2 linked regions of the Polyangium mundeleinium genome follow. The protein of the gene in region 2 interacts with the protein of the main gene of each other region in a pairwise test. Links are inferred from orthologs where the notes say so. Each region holds a gene or a part of one and is shown on either strand. Other genes may lie near its edges.

The links.
Region 1: the proteins of gyrA (region 2) and gyrB interact in binary tests that used the Escherichia coli proteins (3 or more experiments, as listed by UniProt). The link is inferred for Polyangium mundeleinium from one-to-one orthologs.

The regions. Positions count from the first base shown.
Region 1 is NZ_JAQNDO010000001.1:12,913,030-12,923,201, reverse strand. Bases 3,719-6,819 are described here. They hold gyrB (DNA topoisomerase (ATP-hydrolyzing) subunit B), read right to left. Parts: upstream 6,488-6,819; coding sequence 3,950-6,487; downstream 3,719-3,949. Other genes in these bases: recF (DNA replication/repair protein RecF), read right to left, coding at 6,745-6,819; POL67_RS51140 (hypothetical protein), read left to right, coding at 3,719-3,879. Outside these bases: ATP-dependent chaperone ClpB, read right to left, coding at 1-708; POL67_RS51145 (FG-GAP repeat domain-containing protein), read left to right, coding at 861-3,239; more of POL67_RS51140, read left to right, coding at 3,331-3,718; more of recF, read right to left, coding at 6,820-7,875; dnaN (DNA polymerase III subunit beta), read right to left, coding at 7,952-9,076; POL67_RS51120 (serine/threonine-protein kinase), read left to right, coding at 9,599-10,172. UniProt on the Escherichia coli protein: DNA gyrase negatively supercoils closed circular double-stranded DNA in an ATP-dependent manner to maintain chromosomes in an underwound state.
Region 2 is NZ_JAQNDO010000001.1:7,448,541-7,458,819, reverse strand. The notes cover bases 2,718-5,925. They hold gyrA (DNA gyrase subunit A), read right to left. Parts: upstream 5,528-5,925; coding sequence 2,918-5,527; downstream 2,718-2,917. Other genes in these bases: POL67_RS29615 (hypothetical protein), read right to left, coding at 5,716-5,925. Outside these bases: POL67_RS29630 (hypothetical protein), read left to right, coding at 1-775; POL67_RS29625 (TIGR03013 family XrtA/PEP-CTERM system glycosyltransferase), read right to left, coding at 1,223-2,593; more of POL67_RS29615, read right to left, coding at 5,926-6,882; POL67_RS29610 (hypothetical protein), read left to right, coding at 7,135-8,181; POL67_RS29605 (alanyl-tRNA editing protein), read right to left, coding at 8,194-9,402; POL67_RS29600 (hypothetical protein), read right to left, coding at 9,416-10,279. UniProt on the Escherichia coli protein: A type II topoisomerase that negatively supercoils closed circular double-stranded (ds) DNA in an ATP-dependent manner to maintain chromosomes in an underwound state.

The sequences.
Region 1 (10,172 bases), 5.5 Mb from region 2 along the record:
GAGGTCGAGCGCCGCGAGCCTCTTGTCTTTCAGCGACTCGGGCACGTCGCCGGCCACGATGCGCTGCGCGATGCCCTCGACGATCGCCGTCTTGCCGACGCCCGGCTCGCCGATGAGCACGGGGTTGTTCTTCGAGCGGCGCGAGAGCACCTGGATGGTGCGGCGAATCTCCTCGTCGCGGCCGATCACCGGGTCCATCTTCCCGCGCCGCGCGAGGTCCGTGAGGTCCCGCGTGTACTTGTCGAGCGCCTGGAACTTGCCCTCGGGGTCTCGATCGGTGACGCGCTGATTGCCGCGCACCTGCGTGAGCGCCGCGAGCAGTTTGTCGTGGTTCAGCCCCGCGCGCTCGAGGAGCTGCGACGTGTCCTTGTCGCTCTTCAGCGCGGCGAGCAGGAGGTGCTCGGTGGAGATGAAGTCGTCCTTGAGGCTCTTCATCTCGTCTTCGGCGCGCTGGAGCAGGCCGAGCGAGCGCCGCGACAAGCTCGGCTCGGCGCCGCCGCTGACGCGGGGGTAACTATCGATCTTGGCGTCGAGGGCCTGCAAAACACGCCCCGGGTCGACGCCTGCCTTTTCCAGGAGCGGCGCCCCGATCCCATCCTCCTGAGCGATGATCGCTCGCAAAAGGTGCTCCGGATAGAGCTCCGGGTTTCCGCGACGGCTCGCGAGGTCGACGGCGGTGCGAACCGCTTCCTGGGCCTTGGTCGTCATTCTATCGATCCGCATGGCACGACCGAAACTAAGGCTGGATCCCATCCAAGCAAGGCCCTTGCCAAGTCGCCGAAGCGACCACACGCTCGGGGGTCCTTTTCGGGTTCTTCGCGATCGACATGGACGGTCGCCCTCGGCGAAGATGCGCCCTTATGCGCAAACATCGGCTCTCTTTCCTCGCTTTCACGGCGCTCGCCGTGCCGTCCCTCGCGGTCGCCCTCGCCTCGTGCAGTGGCGGTGACGGAACAGGCAGCGGCGCGTCGTCCTCGGCGTCCACGGGCGGCAGCGGCGGCCAGGGTGGCCAGGGCGGCGGCGGCCAGGGCGGCCAGGGCGGCGACCTCTTCGGCGACAGCGGCACGACCGGATGCACGCCGGGCGAGGCCTGCGGCGACGGCGGCGTCTGTACGGTCGGCGACGTGTGCTGCACGCAGGACAAGGCCTGCGGGACGGCGTGTTGCGGCGGCGCGGAGGTGTGCTCGTTCCAGCAATGCGTGACGCCGGGCGCGACGTGCATCGACGCCACCGAATGCCCGCAGAACTCGTACTGCGAATATGCGCTCGGCGAGCCGGGCATGCCCGGCGGCGGCGGGGGCGGCTCGTGCCAGGGCGGCGTGACGCCGGCGACGGGCAAATGCCTGCCGCAGCCTCCGGAATGCGCGCCCGGCATGGAACCCGGCCCGAACGACCCGATCACCTGCCTCGCGAAATGCGAGTACAAGCCGCCCGTCGGCCAGTTCGATCCCGTGCTCAAGTACACCTGGGGGAACCCCACCGCGCCAAACACGCAGGACAGCGTGATGATGGCGCCCGTGGTGATCCAGCTCGACGACGACACGTGCGACGGCGTCGTGGACGAGCGCGACATCCCGGAGATCGTCTTCTCCACGTTCCAGACGAACAAGTACAACGAGAATGGCACGCTCCACGCCATTTCGATCGTCAATGGCCAGGTCGTCGAGAAGTGGACCGCGAACGCGGGCGCGACGAGCCCGAACCATCCGGGCCGCTCGATCGCCGCGGGCAACATCGACGGCGTGCCGGGCAATGAGATCGTGATCTGCACGATCGACGGCCGCGCGCGCGCCTATTCGGCGACCGGCACCGAGCTGTGGCTCAGCGCGGCCGGGACGTGCTCGATGCCCTCGCTCGCGGACCTCGATCAGGACGGCGACGTCGAGGTCGTCGTGGACTCGCAAATCCTCGACGGGAAGACCGGCGCCACGGTCGCCACGTTCACCCCGGCGAACACCTCGAACGTCGTGGTCTCCGACATGGACGCCGACGGCAAGCTCGACATCGTCGGCGCGCGGCGCATTTACAAGGGCGACGGCACCTTGCTCGTCGACTCCAACCTCGTCGCGAGCTTCCCCGCCGTGGGCGACCTCGACAAGGACGGCATTCCCGAGGTCATCGCCATCTACAACAGCAACCACGAGCTGCGGATCTGGCGCGTCGACCCGAACGAGCCGGGCGGCTTCAAGGTCGTGCGCACGGGCGTCGACATCAACGGCACCCTCAACCCTGCCCTCTGCCCCGCGAACAGCACGGGCTTCACGCAAGGCGGCGGCCCGCCCACGGTGGCGGACTTCAATGGCGACGGCGTGCCCGACGTGGCCATGGCCGGCGGCGTCGGATATGCGGTCTTCGACGGCAAGAAGCTCATGGACCCCGCCGTGCCGAACGCCGAGACGCTGCTCTGGATCCGACAAACGCAGGATTGCTCGTCCGCCTCGACGGGCAGCTCGGTCTTCGATTTCGAGGGCGACGGCAAGGCCGAGGTGGTCTACGCCGACGAGAAGATGATCCACGTCTATTCGGGGACCGACGGCACGGTGCTCTACGAGACGTGCAACACGAACGGGACGCTCTACGAGTATCCGCTGGTCGCGGACGTGGACAGCGACGGGCAGGCCGACATCGTGGTCGTGTCGAACTCGTATTCGAGCTTCACCTGCGCGGACGGCACGAAGACCGCCGGCGTGCGGGTCTTCGGCGATAAGAATGGCAACTGGGTGCGCACGCGAAGGGTGTGGAACCAGCACGGCTATCACGTGACGAACGTGGAGGAGGATGGAACGATCCCCCAGGTGGAGCTGCCGAACTACAAGCAGCCGAAGCTCAACAACTTCCGGCAAAACGTGCAGCCCTCGGGCGAGTTCTCCGCGCCGGACCTCGTCGCCACGGTGTTCCCGGTCTGCGGAAGCCCGACGTACGGGCTCATCGCGCGCGTGCGCAACATCGGCGAGGCGAGCGTGCCGGCGGGCGTGAACATCGGGTTTTACCTGGACGACCCGGCGAGCGGCGGCGTGGCGCTGCCGGGCAGCCCCGTCATGACCACGAAGGTCCTCTATCCGGCCGAAGCCGAGGACGTGAGCCTGCCGCTCCCCATGCCGCCGCCCGGCGTGCTCGACGGGTCGAAGAAGATCTTCGTGATCGTCGATGATCAATCGCCGCCGCACGCATGGCACGAATGCCGGACCGACAACAACGTCGCGCAGGGCAGCGGCGTTTGTGAGGGTGGACCGAACTGACCGGATCACCGGTTTCAGCACGACGACGCGACGCCCGAGGCGACCGGACGAGCTGGACAACTTGGGTCACGCCGGCCTAGAGTCCCGCGCAATGAAGACGAATCATCTCGTTGTTCCGGTTGTCCTCGGCGCGCTGCTGCTCGCTGGCTGCGGGCAGTCCAAGACCGAAAGCAATCAAGACAAACCCGCCGCCGAGGCGAGCGCCAAAAGCGCCGACGCAAACGCAGCGCCCAAGAAAGAGGCCGAGGCGGCCAAGCCCGAGCCGAAGAAGCTCGACAGCGCGGCGCTCGAGGCCGTCGCCGACGCCGTGAAGTTCGAGAAGGGCGCCGTCGCCGACAAGGGCTTCAGCGGCAAGCTGAAGAACACGAGCGAGCAAGGCATCAAGATGCTCGAGTACAAGGCGTTCGCTTACGGCAAGGACGATAAGCTCGTCGAGACGATCAGCGGCAAGTTCCCGAAGGGGCTCGAGGCCGGGAAGGACGCCGATATCACGGTCGGCCCCTTCGACAAGGCCGCGGGGCAAGCCGATGTCACGATCGAGGTGGTCGTGTCGTGGATGAACGTCGAGGGCACCTCGTGGCAGAGGCCCGTCCCGAAGGATCGGGCCAAGGGCGGCCCGAACAACATGCTGAAGAAGTAAAACCCCTCGAAAAACGAAGCCCCCCTCGAGCAATGCTGAGGGGGGCTTTGCGTTGGGGGGTTTGCCCCCGTCAGATATCGAGGTTCTTCACGTTCAGCGCATTCACCTCGATGAAGCGCCGGCGCTCGTCGACTTGCTCTCCCATCAGAATCGCGAAGAGCCGCGCCGCCTCGGCCTCGTCATCGATCTTCACCTGGCGCAGGGTGCGGACGTCCGGGTTCATCGTCGTCTCCCAGAGCTCCTCCGCGTTCATCTCGCCGAGGCCCTTGTAGCGGCCGAGCGTGATGCCCTTCTTGCCGCGCTCCTCGAGGTATTCGATGAGCGCCTCGCTCGTCTCGAGCTTCGCCTCGCTGCCGCCCTTCGACACGGCGGTCCAGGGCGCCGGGCCCGCGGTCTCCACGAGCATGCGCTCGATGTCGAGCGCGTCCTTGTACTCGGGCAGGCCGAGGAGCTGCCAATCGATCACGGCCACGCGGCTCGCCGTGCCCGGCCGCGGCGTCACCGTGATGCGGTACGCGCCGTGCTCCGTGTCGAACGTCGAGACGACCTTGAACGGCATCATGTCGGGATAACGCCGCTCCAGGTACGCCTGGAGCTTCTCCCGCGCCGACGCGACCTTCGCCTCGTCGCGCAGGTCCTCCTGCGCGATGCCCGTCGCGCGAATGAGCGAGGCCACGATACGCGCGTCGCACCGTTTGTCGAGGTTGCCGAGGACAATCTTGAATTGCTTCAGCCGTTTCGCGAGGCTCGGGAGCACCGCGGGCGGCACCGGCGCGCGGCCCTCCGACGACAGGGAGAGCTCCTCGACCGCATTGCTGCCGAGGTACTCGTCGAGCGCCGCCTGGTCCTTGAGGTAGATGTCCTTCTTGCCCTTGCGCGCGCGGTAGAGCGGCGGCTGCGCAATGTAGAGGTGGCCTTGCTCGATGACCTCGCGCATCTGCCGGAAGAAGAACGTGAGCAGCAGCGTGCGAATGTGCGACCCGTCGACGTCGGCGTCGGTCATCAGGATGATCTTGTGGTACTTGAGCTTGGTCAGCTCGATCCCGTCTTCATCCTTGTCCTCACCCTCGCCGCGCGCCATTCGCACGCCGCTGATGCCGCAGCCGAGCGCCGTGATGATCGTGCCGATCTCGGCCGAGCTCAACATGCGGTCGAGGCGCGCGCGCTCGACGTTCAGGATCTTGCCACGGAGCGGGAGGATCGCCTGGAAATGGCGGTCGCGCCCCATCTTGGCGCTGCCGCCGGCGCTGTCGCCCTCGACGATGTAAACCTCGCTCTTCTCCGGGTCCTTCGACTGGCAATCGGCGAGCTTGCCCGAAAGCGAGGTGATGTCGAGCGAGCCCTTGCGGATGACCTCACGCGCCTTGCGCGCAGCTTCCCGCGCCCGCGCGGCGAGCACGGCTTTCTCGATGATCTTCTTCGCGCCCTGCGGATGCTCCTCGAAATATTGGCCGAGCTTGTCGGTGACGGCGCGCTCGACGATGCCCTTCACCTCGCTCGACACGAGCTTCGACTTCGTCTGCGAGTCGAACGAAGGGTCCGGGTGCTTCACGCTGAGCACGCAGGTGAGGCCCTCGCGGATGTCCTCGCCCGCGAGCTCCTGCTTCAGCTCCTTGAACAGGTTTTGCGCCTTGCCGTACTGATTGATCGTCTTCGTCAGCGCCGAGCGCATGCCGGCGAGGTGCGTGCCGCCGTCCTTGTTGTGGACGTTGTTGGTGTAGCAATAGATTTGCTCGGTATACGAGCCGCTCCACTGCATCGCGACCTCGACCGTGATGGGCGGCACGGGCTTCGAGCCGCCGTTGCCCGCCGCCTCGGCCTGTCCCTCGACGACGAACGCGATGACGTCGTCGTGAATCGCCTCTTGCGCCTGGTTCAGGAGCGCGACGAACTCGGCGATGCCGCCCTTGTAGTGGAATACCTCGCTGCGGCCGTTCGGGCGCTGATCTTCGAGGTTGATGACCAGGCCGGCGTTCAAGAACGCGAGCTCGCGCAGGCGATTGGCGAGGATGTTGTAATTGAACTCCGTCACCGAAAAGATCTGCACGTCCGGCTTGAACGACACCTTCGTGCCCGTCCGGTCCGTCTCGCCGAGGGCCTTCAGGGGCTTGCGCGGAACGCCACGCTCATACTCCTGGTACCAGACCTTGCCCTCACGCTTGATCTCGAGCTTCAGCCACTCGGAGACGGCGTTCACCGCCGAAACGCCCACGCCGTGCAGGCCCGCGCTGACCTTGTAACTCGCGTTGTCGAACTTGCCGCCCGCGTGGAGCACGGTCATCACGACCTCGGCCGCACTCACGCCTCTCGCGTGCATGCCGACCGGAATGCCGCGGCCGTTGTCCTCCACGGATATCGATCCGTCGAAGTGCACCGTCACGTGAATGTCGGTGCAGTGCCCCGCGAGATGCTCGTCGACCGCGTTGTCCACGGCCTCCCATACGAGGTGGTGCAGCCCCGAGCCGTCGTGCACGTCACCGATGTACATTCCCGGGCGCTTACGCACGGCCTCGAGGCCTTCGAGCGCCGTGATGCTGTTGGCGTCGTAAGCCTGGCCCGCGGTCGTCTTCGATTCGGTTTGCTGGATGCTCGTCGGTTCGGTCGTCATCGGTCTCGTGCTTTCGGCTCCCGAGCGTCTGGCCGATCGGTTCGTTCCGACCCGCACGTTCGCGCGGGTCGAGAGGTTCCTCGGGCCGAGCGCGGACGCCATCTGGTCACGCGCGCGGGGGCCGTTTGGAGTCGCGGAAATCTAGCCTTTTTGTGCCTCTTGGGCAAGCGTAGCGGGGCCCTTTTCGTGAGGAAATCACGCCCGATTGGTGCCCGTTTCTCGCGCTCGCTCCCGAGGCGCTCCGAAGCGGCCGAAGGTCAGCCCGCGCCCTCGTCGAGCTCGCCCCGAAACACCCGGAAGTCACATCGTCCCTCGGCCGGTATGTCTTCGGCGCGGATGAGCTCGGGGCGCGTGGTCGTCAGGAAAATCTGACCCCGATGGAGCGCAAGGAATGAAAAGAGCGCGCCCGTGCGCTCCGGGTCGAGTTCGCTCGAAACGTCGTCGAGCAAGAGCAAGGGCTCGATGCCCCGCTCTTTGGCGATCGTCGCCGTCTCGGCCGCCTTCAGCGCGAGCGTGAGCGCGCGATGTTGCCCCTGCGACGCGACGATCCGCGCCGGATGCCCATCCAGCCTCAGCTCGAGCTCGTCGCGATGCGGGCCAAACCCCGCCGACGCGCGGAATGCATCCCGCTTTCGGCCCCGCAAAAGCTCGGCGCGCGCGGTCTCCACGTCGGCCGAGCCTCCCGGCGCGTATCGCGCTTCGAGTCGCAGGTCCGGCGCGGCGATCTGCGCGAACGCGCCCGCGAGCTCGACCACGAGCGCCTCGGCCGCCGCCGCGCGCGCCCGCGTGAGGGCCGCCCCATGCTCGGCGCAGAGCTCCTCGAACGCGTCGAGCTCGCGTGTATCACTCGAAGGTATGTCCGCGCCGCGCCGCAAAAGCTCGTGCCGTGCTTTGAGCGCATGCGCATACCGCGCGCGCGCGTCGGCGCTCTCGGGTCGCGTGAAGAGCGCGAGCCGGTCGAGCAGCGTGCGCCGGCCCTGCGCGGGCCCGCTCGACAGCGTGAGCTCCTCGGGATGAAACACGACGACGGGCGAGCGCGTCGCGTACTCGACGAGCGCGCGTGGCCGATTGCCATCGATGTGCACGGCGACGCGTTTGCCCTGCACCGCGGCCGTCTGCTCACGCGCGAGCGCCGGCAGCGCGCCGCCGCGCTCGACGAAGCGCGCCTTCACGCTCGCGGCCTGCTCACCGTGCCGCACGAGCTCGCCCACGCGCGAGGTCCGAAAGCTCTTCGAAGTCGCCGCGAAGTAAATCGCCTCGAGCACGCTCGTCTTGCCGTGCCCGTTGTTGCCCCACACGACGTTGAGCCGCGGCGCGGGCTCCATGTCCACCCGCGAGAGGACGCGCAGGCCGCGTACGCTGAGCCGTTCGAGCTCCAGGCGATTCATGGGACTTCGTGCACCCCCGGGTGATGGGCTCTGGCCCCTCTCACGGAGGGAGAGGGGTCGGGGGTGAGGGTGTGTTTCAGATCCGCATCGGCATGATGACCGAAACGTAACTCTCCGCCGCCGACTCCGTCGCGGGACGGATGACCGCCGGGTCGAGCTCGCCCGACACGCCGAGGACGACCTCGTCGTCGTTGATGCCCGCGAGCACGTCGAGGAAGTACTTCGCGTTGAAGCCGATCGTCACCTCGCCGCCCTCGTAGTCGATCGGCACCTCGTCGAAGCCGTTGCCGCTCTCGGGGCTCTCGCTCGTGATGCGCAGCGCGCGCTGCGTGACCGTGAGCTTCACGCCGCCCGTGCGGTCGCTCGCGGCGAGCGAGACGGCGCGCAGGGCCTCGGCGAGCGGACCGCGCGGCGCGCGGATGCTCCGGTCGCTCACGTTCGGGATGACCTGCTGGTAGGGCGGGAACTGCGCGTCGACGAGCTTCACCGAGAAGGTCATGCCACCGACGCCGAAGAACGCGTTCGGCCCGCTCTGCGTGATGTGCACCGTGGGCGTCTCCTTGTCGACGCCGCTCGTGAGCCGACGCAGCTCGTGGATGGCCTTCAGCGGGATGAGCATCGTCGCCGTCGCGCTCGTGCCCTCCAGCGTGACCTCCATCTTGGACAGCCGGTGACCGTCCGTCGTGACCATGCGGACGCGGTGGCCGGCCCACTCGAAGAGCGCGCTGTTCACGTGCGCGCGCGTCTCGTCGGTCGAGATGCTGAAGTGCGTGCGCTCGATGAGCCGCGAGAGGAGCTCGACCGGCAGCTCGAGCGAGGGCGCGTCGGGCGCGGCCTTCGGCAGGGCGGGGAACTCGCTGCCGGGCATGCCGTGCAGCGTGTAGCGGCGCGGCGAGCCGACGGCCTTGATGACGGTCTGCGCGCCCTCGCGCGCGGTCACCTGGATGGGCCCGTCGGGCATGGCCTTCACGCGGTCGAGCAGGTCCTTCGCCGGAACGGCCACGGAGCCTGCGCTCACGATTTCGGCCGCCGTCTGACCACTCACCGCGAGGTAGAGGTCGGTCGCGGCGACGCGCAGCGCGTTGCCGTCGGCGGCGAGCAGCACGTTGGCGAGCACCGGCATGGCGCTCTTCTTGTCGGCGACGCCCTGGCAGCGGTCGACGAGGCGCAGCAGATCTTTCTTCGCGATGACGAGGTCCATGGCCCTTCAACTCCGCCGCGGCCCAAGGCAGCGGGTCGGTCCCTCTTAGCAGGGTTATCGGCGGGGCGAAGGTCGAAAAGAGGACCGAGGCAAACGTGACCATGCTCACGCGTTACCCTCCGATCTAGGGAGGATCTATAGATCTAGATCAGGTCGTCATCGTAGGGCCTGTGGACGATGGGGAGAACTCTGGATCGGTTCATGATTTCGGTAACTTACGGAGCCACCCCCCTGTGGAAAGTTCGGGGGCATCTCGGGGTCGGGTCGGGGAGATCTTTACGGGTGGGCGGCCTCGCCCGGTCCTGTCCCCAAGCCTGACCCTGGGATCACCGGAAGTTATCCCCAGGTTGCCCCCGCTCGGGTGTATGCGCCGTGGCCTCGCCCGACAGACGGCGCGCAGATCGAACACGGACGCGCGCGCCGCGTTCGGCGTGAGCGTCCGTCGTGGGAACGAAAACGCGATCGCCGAGCGATTTTGCAGTGGCCCCCCGCTTCGGAATGGCCGAACGTAGGGCTCTCGCGATGAGCGAACTCCGCTGCCGCCACTGCGGCATCCGGCACGACGAACGACTCGTGATCTGTCCGGCGACGGGGCTCGCCATCGGGCCAGGTTCGAGTCTGCCGCCGCGCCAGGCGATGCACACGCCGCGTTCGTTCATCCCGCCCGCGCCGAGCATCCCGCGGCCCATGGGCATCCCATCGCCCCGCGTGCCCGTCGCCACGCCCGCCGCGCCCGCTCGCCCGGCACCTCCCGGCGCCGCCCCGAGCCGCAACGACGGTCCCCCCTCGCAAGGCGCGCGCAGGAGCGAGCGGCGCGACTTCGTGGGGCACGTCATCGGCGACAAGTACCGCGTGAAGGCGCTGCTCGGCGAGGGCGGCATGGGCGCGGTGTACGAGGCCGAGCACCTGGCCATCGGCCGCATCGTCGCGGTGAAGGTGCTGCACCCGAAACACGCGCAGCAGTCCGACTCGGTCGCGCGGCTGCGGCACGAAGCGCGCATCGCCGGCTCGATCGGGCACCCGAACATCTGCGAGATTCACGACCTCGGCCGCCTCGAAGACGGCACGCCCTACCTCGTGATGGAGCGGCTCGTCG
Region 2 (10,279 bases):
GCTCGACGTGGACCTCACGCGCGGGCCCGCGGACATCACCACGGTCTCGGCCCTCGGATCCGCGACGTTCGAGATTTCGCGGCGCATCCGCGGCGGCGCGGCGCTCGGGCTGACGGTGGCGAGCCCGCCGTCGTTCCTGCAGGATGAGTCGTCTGGCGTGATCGCGCCCGACGCGCGGATCGACGCGCGGTATGCCGGGCGTGGATACGGGGTTGTCGGGACGTACAGCTTTTCGTACTCGTCGCTCGGCCCGCGGATCGGGTTTGGGGCGCAACATGCGGCGGGGCTGGAGCTGTGGAGCCGGCCGCGGGGGGGGCGGGAGTTTCGGAGCGTGATCGCGCGCGGGATCCTGCGCTTCCGCCATGGCGAAGCGCCACTCGCGACGCAGCCGCGGCTCGGGTTGCCGCCGGGGACGCCGCAGCCCGAGGGAAAGTTCGTGACGACGGCGGTGGCCGCGGGCGGTTCGCTCGGAATGCCGCTGACGATGGGAATTCTCGTGACGGGCGGGGTCGACCTGGAGCTGATTTCGACGCGCTTCGAGCCGGACCCGACGGGCGCGTCGGCGCCGACGTTCCGGACGATGGTGACGGTGGCGATTTCGGCGATCGCCTCGACGGATCCGATGCGGCGGGTGCCAAGGGATCCGGATCTGCAGGACCAGGACGCCCGGCCCGGGGTGCTCGAGGAGGAGGAGGCGCGCGCGGCGGGGGGGCGTCCGAGGGGCCAGGAAACAAAGACGGCGGACGAGGACGAGGACGCGTTCTACGACGAGTGATGGATGTGTGGGGCAGCTTGCGCAACTGGGTGGATCGAGGCCTCGATCGAACCGGTTGTGTGAGGTGCCGGGGGCGATCCAGGCGTCGAGGGACCCTCGCACGTGAGGCGCCGGGGGCGATCGAGGTCTTGAGCGACCCAGTTGCGTGAGGCGCCGGGGGCGATCGAGGTCGGCATCGACCCGGTTGCGTGAGGCGCAAGGGGCGATCCAGACGTCGAGGGACGCCGTTGCGCGAGGCGCTGGGTGCGATCCAGGTGGGGATCGCACCCGTTGCGCGTGTGGAGAGCCGTAGCGAGGCCAGAGGGTGTTCCACAATGCGCCTGTGCATCGACCGCGTCGCGGTCGATGCACCAAAGGTCCAGGGCTGGCCCTGGTCCGGGTCGAGGGGCGGACAGCCCCTCGTCGGGTCCGGGGTGAAACCCCGGCGCTACGCTGTGGAACACCCTCTCAGCGCGATCCAATCCGGAGCAGCACCACCTTGATCGTATCGAGCAGAATCGACAGGTCGAACCAGACCGACAGCGTCTTGATGTAGAACAGGTCGTGCTGCAGCTTTTCGAGCTGGTCCTCGGTCGTGGCGCCGTAATGGTAGCGGACCTGCGCGTAGCCCGTGAGGCCGGGCTTGACGAAGAGGCGCTGCCGGAAGAACGGAATGGCCTTTTCGAGCTCCTCGGTGAAGCTCGGGCGCTCGGGACGCGGGCCGACGAGGCTCATGTCGCCGGCGAGCACGTTCCAGAGCTGCGGGAGCTCGTCGAGCCGCGTCTTGCGAATGACGCGGCCCACCCGCGTCACGCGCGGATCGTCCTCCGACGCCCAGCGCGCCTTGCCATCGGCCTCCGCATCCGTGCGCATCGAGCGGAACTTGTAAATGGTGAAGGGCTGGCCGAACACGCCGCTCCGCACCTGCGAATAAAGGATCGGGCCCGCCGAATCGAGCCGGATCGCGAGCGCCGTGAGCAGCATCAGCGGCGCCGACAGCACGAGGCCGATCGAGGCGCAGACGACGTCGAGCAGGCGCTTTCCGAGGAGCGTGCGCTTCGCGACGTGAAAGCCGTGCGCAAAGACGAGCTGGCTCGGGCGAAGCTCACGGACGAAGATTTTGCCCGTGATGCGCTCGTAAAACTCCACGCCTTCCTCGACCTCGACGCCCCGGAATTTGAGCTCCAGGAGGACATTGATGGGCAATTTGCCCCGGCGATCCGCAGCGCAGACGATGATGTGCCGGATGCCGTGCGCGGACGCGATGTGCGGCAATTCGTCGTAGCTGCCGAGCACGTCGGGGGCGGCGCGGCCCGGGTCGCCCTCCTGTACGAGGCGGCCGACGAATCGCATGCCGCCGGTGTCATGGGTCCGCGCGCCGGTGATCACGGCGTCGGCGAGCGGCCCCGAGCCGAGGACCAGGGTGCGCTTGCAGAGGCGATCACTCGCCGCCGCCCGCGCGAGCCCGGTGCGAAAGAGCGGCAAGACGAGCGCGCCGGCCATGAGCCCGAGCGCCACGGCCGCGAAGCGCTCTTCCGCGTCGACCGAAAAACCCTGGAAGAGGGCCCAGAGCAGGAGAGCCGAGACAGCGAGCGCACGCGCGACTTTCCAGGCCAGGGTACGGAGGTCGCGAATGGGCGAGGGTCCGTAAAGGCCATGGTAATAGAGCGACGCCTGCGCCACGAGCGTGATCGCCGCAGCGTCGAGCACGCGGGCGAGCGTGACGACGCCGCGATGCCCCTCGATCGCCGCCGCACCCGCGCAGACGAGCGATACGAGCAGGCCAGCCTCGACGAACCATACAATGGCACGGCGACGCGACCGAAATAGCTCGAGCATGTTGCCCCCCAGCAATGGAGGGCCCACACGCATCCGATCCTGCGCGGCGCACCCCCCCAAGCCCCTCCGTTGACGCTTGGGAGCGTCGCGCGGACACGCCGCGTTACGCCCCCAAACCTCTCCGTTGACGCTTGGGGGCGTCGCGCGGACACGCCGCGCTACGCCCCCAAACCCCGTCGACGCTCGGGAACCTCATTCGGACACGCCGAACGACGCCCCCAAACCCCCGGATCCCCCCCGGGGGACCGGGTGAGCCCCGGCGATGCTGTGTGACAGTGCTTACGTTAGCTCCCGGTCACGCGAGGTGCCAGGGGAGGGGGGATGTCACTCGGCGACGCCGTTCGTCCCGTCGTGACTCGTGCCGTTCGTGCCATCCGTGCCGTTCGTCTCGAGCGGCGGGGGCGGGACCGTGCCTTCCTCGGCCTCGGCAAAGGCCTCGATCGCCACGACGCGCTCGTCGCCGTCGACGTTCATGAGGCGCACGCCCTGGGCGTTGCGGCCGGTCTCGCGGATCTCGCTGGCTTTGGTGCGCAGCGTTTGGCCGCGGTCCGTCACGAGCATGATCTGATCCGCCGGCGACACCATGGCGACGCCAATGACCGGACCGTTGCGCTCGCTCGCGTCGATGAGGATGACGCCCTTGCCGCCGCGGCTCTGGAGGCGGAACTCGTCGAGCGGGGTGCGCTTGCCATAGCCGCGCTCGCAGACCGCAAGGACCCGATCCCGTCCGCCGTCCGTGACGCAGAGGCCGACCACGAAGTCGCCTTCGTTGAGGTCGACGCCCTTCACGCCCATGGTGGCGCGGCCCGTGGGACGGACCTCCTCCTCGGCGAAGCGGATCGACATGCCCTTGTGCGTGGCGATGAGGAACTCGCGCGAGCCGTCGGTGATGGCCGCGGAGAGGAGCTGATCGTCCTCCTCGATGCGCACGCCGATGATGCCCTTGTCGCGGAAGTTCTCGTACTCCTCGAGCGCGGTCTTCTTGATCTGGCCGCGCCGCGTGAGCGTGACGACGAACCAGCCGGTCTCGATGCGCGGGACCGGGGTGATGGCGGCGATCTTCTCGCCCTGCTCCATCCCGACGAAGTTCACGATCGCCCGGCCCTTGGCGTTTCGCGCCGCGCTCGGGATCTCGTAGACCTTCTTGACGTAGACCTTGCCCTTGTCGCTGAAGAAGAAGACGTAGCTGTGCGTGGAGGCGACGAAGAGCTGGCTGACCCAGTCCTCGTCCCGCGCCTCCATGCCGACCATGCCCTTGCCGCCGCGGCGCTGGGCCCGGTACGTCGTGACCGGCGTGCGCTTGAGGTACCCCAGGTGGGAGATGGTGACGACCATGTCCTCCTCCTGGATGAGGTCCTCGACCTGGATCTCGGCCTCGGTCGGGACGATCTCGGTGCGGCGCACGTCGTTGTAGCGGCTCTTGATGTCCTCGAGCTCGCCGACGATGACGTCCATCAGCTTGCTCTCGTCGGCGAGGATGCCGGTGAGGCGGAGGATCTCCTCGGCGAGCTCGCCGTACTCGCGCGCGAGTTTCTCGCGCTCGAGGCCCGTGAGGCGCGAGAGGCGCATCTCGAGGATGGCCTTGGCCTGGCGCTCGGAGAGGAAGTAGTCGCCGCGGCCGTCGCCCTCGACGCACTCGGGCTCGGGGCGGCCGGCGCGGCGCAGGAAGTCGCCGAAGCCACGCAAGGGGAGCTTCTGCAGGCGATCACGCGCCTCCTCGGGATCCTGCGAGGTGCGGATCGTGGAGACGATGATGTCGACGTCGGTCGTCGCCATGCCGAGGCCCTCGACGAGCTCGCGTTGCGCTTCCGCCTGGCGCAGCTCGTACCGGGTGCGCCGCGTGACGACCTCGCGGCGATGCTCGACGAAGTGCGCGAGCGTGTCCTTGAGGCCGAGGACGGCGGGGCGGCCGTTGGCGATCGAGAGGTTGATGACGCCGAACGTCGATTGCAGGTCCGTGAGGCGGTAGAGCTGGTTCTGGACGACCTGGGGGAAGACGTCCTTCTTGAGCTCGATGACGATGCGCATGCCTTCGCGGTCGCTCTCGTCGCGGACCTCGGCGATGCCCTCGATGCGCTTTTCCTTGATGCACTCGGCGATCTTGGCGACGAGCTTGGCCTTGTTGACCTGGTAGGGGATCTCGGTGATCACGACCTGCTCGCGATCGCCCTTCAAGGTCTTCTCGACGATGCAGCGGCCGCGCATGACGATGGTGCCGCGGCCCGTGCGGTAGGCCTGGTCGATGCCGCTCTTGCCGTAGATGAGGCCAGCCGTGGGGAAATCGGGGCCCTTTACGTGCTGCATCAGGTCGTCGACCGTCGCGTCGGGGTTCCGGATGAGCAGGACCGTGGCGTCGATGATCTCGCCGAGGTTGTGCGGCGGGATGTTCGTCGCCATGCCGACGGCGATGCCGCCCGAGCCATTGACGAGGAGCTGGGGGAACTTGGCCGGGAGGACCGTGGGCTCGAGCTCGGAGTCGTCGTAGTTCGGGGCGAAATCGACGGTCTCTTTTTCGATGTCGGTGAGGAGCTCGGTCGCGACGCGGGCGAGGCGCGACTCCGTGTACCGCATGGCCGCGGCCGAATCGCCGTCGACGGAGCCGAAGTTTCCCTGCCCATCGATGAGCGGGTAGCGGAGGCTGAACGGCTGCGCCATGCGGACGAGCGCGTCGTACACGGCCGTATCCCCGTGCGGGTGATACTTGCCGAGCACGTCGCCGACGACGCGCGCGCATTTCTTGTGCGATCCGCTCGGGCCGATCTTCTGCTCGTGCATCGAGTAGAGGATCCGGCGGTGCACCGGCTTGAGCCCGTCACGCACGTCGGGGATGGCGCGACCGATGATCACGCTCATCGCGTAATCGAGGTAGCTGTTCCTGAGCTCGTCCTGGATGCTGACGGGGATCTTCTGCTGGATGTTCGAGGAATCTTCCATACCGCCGCTCGGGCCTGGGCCTGACGCGCGAGGAGGCTTGAAAAAAGCCTCGTCCACGCCGGCCGGAGGACGCTCTCAGGTAGTATACGACCCGTGAACCTGCAATCAGGTTCGAGGGTTTTGTACGCAGGTTTGGGTGCGTCGCGGCGCTGGCTCGGTCGGTCCGTCTGGGCCGTTGTCGGGGAGGCTCAAGGCCCGAGCGTGCAAGTGGCCGTGCTGACCGCGCCGGGGGTGATTTCGGCGAGGCAGGAGGCGGTCACGACCGCCGCGCCCGCAGCGTCGCGGCCGACGAGCTTGATCTTCGGGTAGGCACCGGGTTCGATCGGCGTGAAGCGGAGGGGCTTGCCGCAAGCGACGCCGTCGGCCTCGAGGGAGCTGGGCGCGCCGAGCAGGGCGTCGTACGTCGCGACGTTCTCCTTCGCGCACGAGGTGCCCGCGGCCGCGAGGACGTCCGCGAGGGAGAGGTCGAGCGCGCCGTCCTTGCTCAGCGGATCGCAGAGCGCATGAACGACGAGGCCTTCCACGGCGATCGCCGTGCAGGAAGCGCCCCACGTGACGGGTCCGCCCGTCTCGGCGCGTGCCTCGATGCGGAACGTGTAGGTCGCGCCGGGCTTGATGTTCTGCGTGTACGGCGCAGGCGCGGGGTTCTTGCAGGGGAGGTTCACGAGCGGGGGCAAGGCCGGATCGGCCGGGCGCACGTCGAAGCTCGCGACCTCCCCGGTGATCACGGGGTTGCCCTGCGGATCGATCGAGCTCGTCTTGCAGGCGAGATCGAGGCCGGGGATGGAGCTCGTGCCAGCGAGCGTGGCGCGCGGATTGATGAGCACGCCGGTCTCGGTCGAGAGCGGCGCGAGCTCTTCGCACGTCTCCGGCACGGAGCGGACGTTCTTCTGACCGGTGATGTCCTTGCAGTAGGTCGACCAGAGCGGCGTGACGGTGCCCGCGGCAGGTGCAGCGCGGCGGACCATGCTGCGGCTGCCGGAGGAGGTGCCCCCGACGGGCGTGAGCTCGGCGGCGGGGACGTCGTAGCCGTCGATCTGGACGCGGTAGACGTGGCCGACGAGGATCTGCCGGAAGATGACGCTCGCCGTGCAGGTGACGGGCGGCGACGAGGGGAGCGGGAAGGGCGCGGCCGCGTCGGTGACGTCGAGGACGGTGGCCACGTAACTCTGCATGGCGCCGGTCGCGGCGGAGCAAGGCACGTCGCCGAGGAAGAGGCTCGGCTCGACGAGGATGCTGGTCGGCACGGTCGTCGTGGTGTCGGTGTCGGTGTCGGTGTCGGACGTCTCGTCGCACGCCGTGCTCGCGAGGGCGAGGGCGACGAGCGGCACGAGCGCGAGGGTCCGGCGGCGCATGGGGCCGGCGTAGCCGATGGCCCGGCTCGATGCCAGGCAAAACACACGCGCTCTCTCGCGCGCCCCGGACGTGCGCGGCGGCCTTCGGGGTGCGGTGGACGGCCCGCCCCAATCGTGATCTTCTCGATCGCGGGCCTGCGCGGGGATTTTTACGCGCGAGCGTCCTGTCCTTCAGGAGGAGCGATGGCGGTTCGGAGGCGCGCGACGAGAGGGGGCTTCGTCGTACTTTCGTGGGCAGCCGGTTGCCAGCTCGTGTCCGGGATCCCGGACGAGCTCTCGCTCGGGGCAGGTCACGGAGGCGCGGGCGGCGCGACGCCGATGATGTGCGTGCGCGACGAGGTCCCCGATCCGCCCGCCGTGGACGACGCGGGCGGCGCCGAGGGGTTCGTCGTGGCGCTACGCACGATCGACATGGGAAAAGGCGTGAACGACGCGCTCCCCGGGCTGAACCTCGACGGGCTGTGCTCGTGCACCGAGGACAAGCGGGGCTGCGAGTCGATCGATCCGTCGGACGACAAAGGGTACTGCGACGACGACAGGGGTCACGACGGGGCGAGTTACGCGCTCTTCGGCGCCCTCGCGTACATCCTCAACATCGATGACATGTCGAGCTTCCTGCGCGACCTGGCCGAGTCCGGCCAGTGGAGCGTGCTGCTCCGCGTACAAGGGTACAACGGCGCGAGCGACGACGATCAGGTGGAGGTCGGCTGGTACGGGAGCCTGGGTCTCGCGGCGTCACCGGAATGGCAAGGCGCGGATGCGTGGTCGATCCGGCAGGAGTTCGTCGCACCGGTGCAGGCAGACCCCTACGCGCCGAGGTTCATCGACGGCACGGCCTACGTGACGGGCAACAAGCTCGTGGCCCGGCTCCCCGAGGCGCCGCTGCCGATCTCGGACGGCGCGTTCACATCCATGTACGCCGCGCTGTCGAACCTGGTGCTCGTGGCGCGCATCGATCGGACTGTGACCGGTCTGTACCAGCTACGCGAGGGCAAGATCGGCGCGAAGCTCCCGGTATCGGAGCTGTTCCCCATGCTCGCGAGCTTCCGCGACACGAAGGGAAACCCGATCTGCAAGGACGCGCTGTTCTACCCGGCGACGCGGCAGATCACTTGCCGCGCGGCCGACGTGCTGCTGGCTGACGCGACGGACAAGAACAAGGTCTGCGAGGCGCTCTCGTTCGCCATGGATTTCGAGGCGGATCCCGCCATGCTCGGGGCGGTGAAGCCTTCCCCGCTGCCGTCCGCCGGATGCCCGGCCGAGACCGATCCCGCGCTCGACAGCTGCAGCGGCCTGTAAACGAGCGCGCGCTCAGCGTCCGGGCGTGGCGAGCGTCGCGGCCGCGATCGTCGTCCAGTCGATCCCCGCGGGCAAGCGGCCCTCGGCGCGCTCGGGTCTGCCGCCGCCGCGACCGCCCGCCGCGGTCGCCGCGCGCTTCAAGAAGGCGCCGCAGTCGAAGTCGCTCGACGATCCGCGCGCCGCGAGCACGATCGTGCCGCCGTCGGCTTCCCCCGCGAGCAACGCGACGAGATCCGCCTCGGCCGTGATGCGCCCGGCCACCGCGCGCACGAGATCGAGGGATGCATCTTCGACGACGCCGATTACCACGCGTTCGCCCCGCGCCCGCGCGTCCTTCACGAGCGCGTCGGCGATCGCCGCGGCCACGCGGCCCCGCACGCGCCCGAGCGCCTGACGCGCCTCGTCGAGCTCGCGGCGCAGTTTTTCGATGCCCGCGGGGACGTCCTCGGGGCCGCACGTGAGCTCGCGGGCGAGCGCGCGCACGACGTCGGCTTCGCGCGAGAGCTTCGTCCGCGCCCGCACGCCCGCGGAGAACGTGACGCGCATCTTGCCCTTGGTTCGCTCGAGCGCGTCGATGCGGACGAAGCCGACCTGCGCGGTGTTCGTGCAGTGCGTGCCCCCGCAAGGCGAGACGTCGAAGTCGCCGATCACGACGACGCGCACGTTGTCGTGCACCTTGGGCTGCCTGCGCAGCGGGAGCGCGCGGAGCTCGTCCTCCGAGGGGAAAAACGCGCGGATCGGGGCGTCGTCATCGATGACGGCGTTGACGAGGGCCTCGGCCTCGGCCGCGGCGCGCTCGTCGAGGGTGGTGACGTCGAGGTCGATCGTGCACGCGCTCTCGCCGAGGCGCGAGGAGACGGTTTCGGCGCGGGCGACGTCGGCGAGCGCGCGCGAGAGCATGTGCTGGCCCGTGTGCTGGGCCATGTGGACGAGGCGGCGCGGCTTGTCGATCGTGCCATGCACATCGGCGCCGATCGCGGGCAGGGGCCCTTCGAGCACGTGGTGGATGCGGCCCTCGTCGTCGACCTGCACGTCGATGACGGCGGCCTCGTCGAGGCGTCCACGATCGGCCATCTGCCCGCCGGACTCGGGGTAAAACGCGGTGCGATCGAGCCGCACGCTGGGGCGGCCGGCGTGGGACTCGTGGGCGACGACGACGCCGCGGAACGAGAAGAGCTTCGGGTCGTCGTGGTAGAGCGGCGAAGAGCGAGGTGTGGCCAAGGCCGATGGGCTCCTACGGGCGTGACGCGGGCAAGACGTGATCACGCAGGATGTCGGGCAGGAGCCGGAGCTGGCCGCAATGCGCGTCGCCGTCCGAGCCCGCGTACCCGCGGAGGAAGAAGTGGTTCTGATCGTGGGCGCGCGAGACGCCGAACGGATCCTGCGCAGGCGGCGTGGCCGGGACGTCGGCGCCGATCTCGCGCAGGAGGAACGTCCCGGTCTCCAGCGTGGAGGCGTAGTCCGGCGTGGGGACGGCCGTGTGCGTGACGAAGAGCAGAGGACCGCCGTTCGCCGCGGCACGCGCGAAGGACGAGAAGGGCAAAAGCTCCGTGGGATCGGGCATCTTCCCGCCGGACGCGTAACTCGCGTAGAGCGAGTCGAGCAGGATGACGGCGTCGACGTCGTCGCGGCCTCCCCCGAGGATCCGCGCGATCGCGCCGTAGCCCGCGCTCCACGACGACAGGACGATGCTGCGCGGGCGAGCCGCGGGGTTTTTCGTGGCGAGCGCGACCTCGCGGCTGATGGCCGAGAGCATCGCGTCGAAGGTGCCTTCGGACTCGAACGTGCTCTTGTAGCCGCTCGACAGCGTGCCCGTGTCGAGGCCTGCGATCACGAGGCCGAGGCCGAGGGGCGCGAGCTGCTTGCGCACGGGCTCGGTGCCGTGGAAGTGCACGAGCAGATCAAAGCCGCCGTCGGGCGGGACGGTGAGGCTCGAAGGGACGAGGATGCGGCCGAGCGGGAGCGGTCGCCAGCCGAGGTAGTCGCCGAAGCCGCTGTCCGGGAAGTCGCAGCCGCTGCGAGGCGCGGCCTCGGAGACCAGGGCCGCGGGCTTGCCGGGCGCGCCGTTCGGCAGCGGGGACATCGTGAGCGTGGGCGC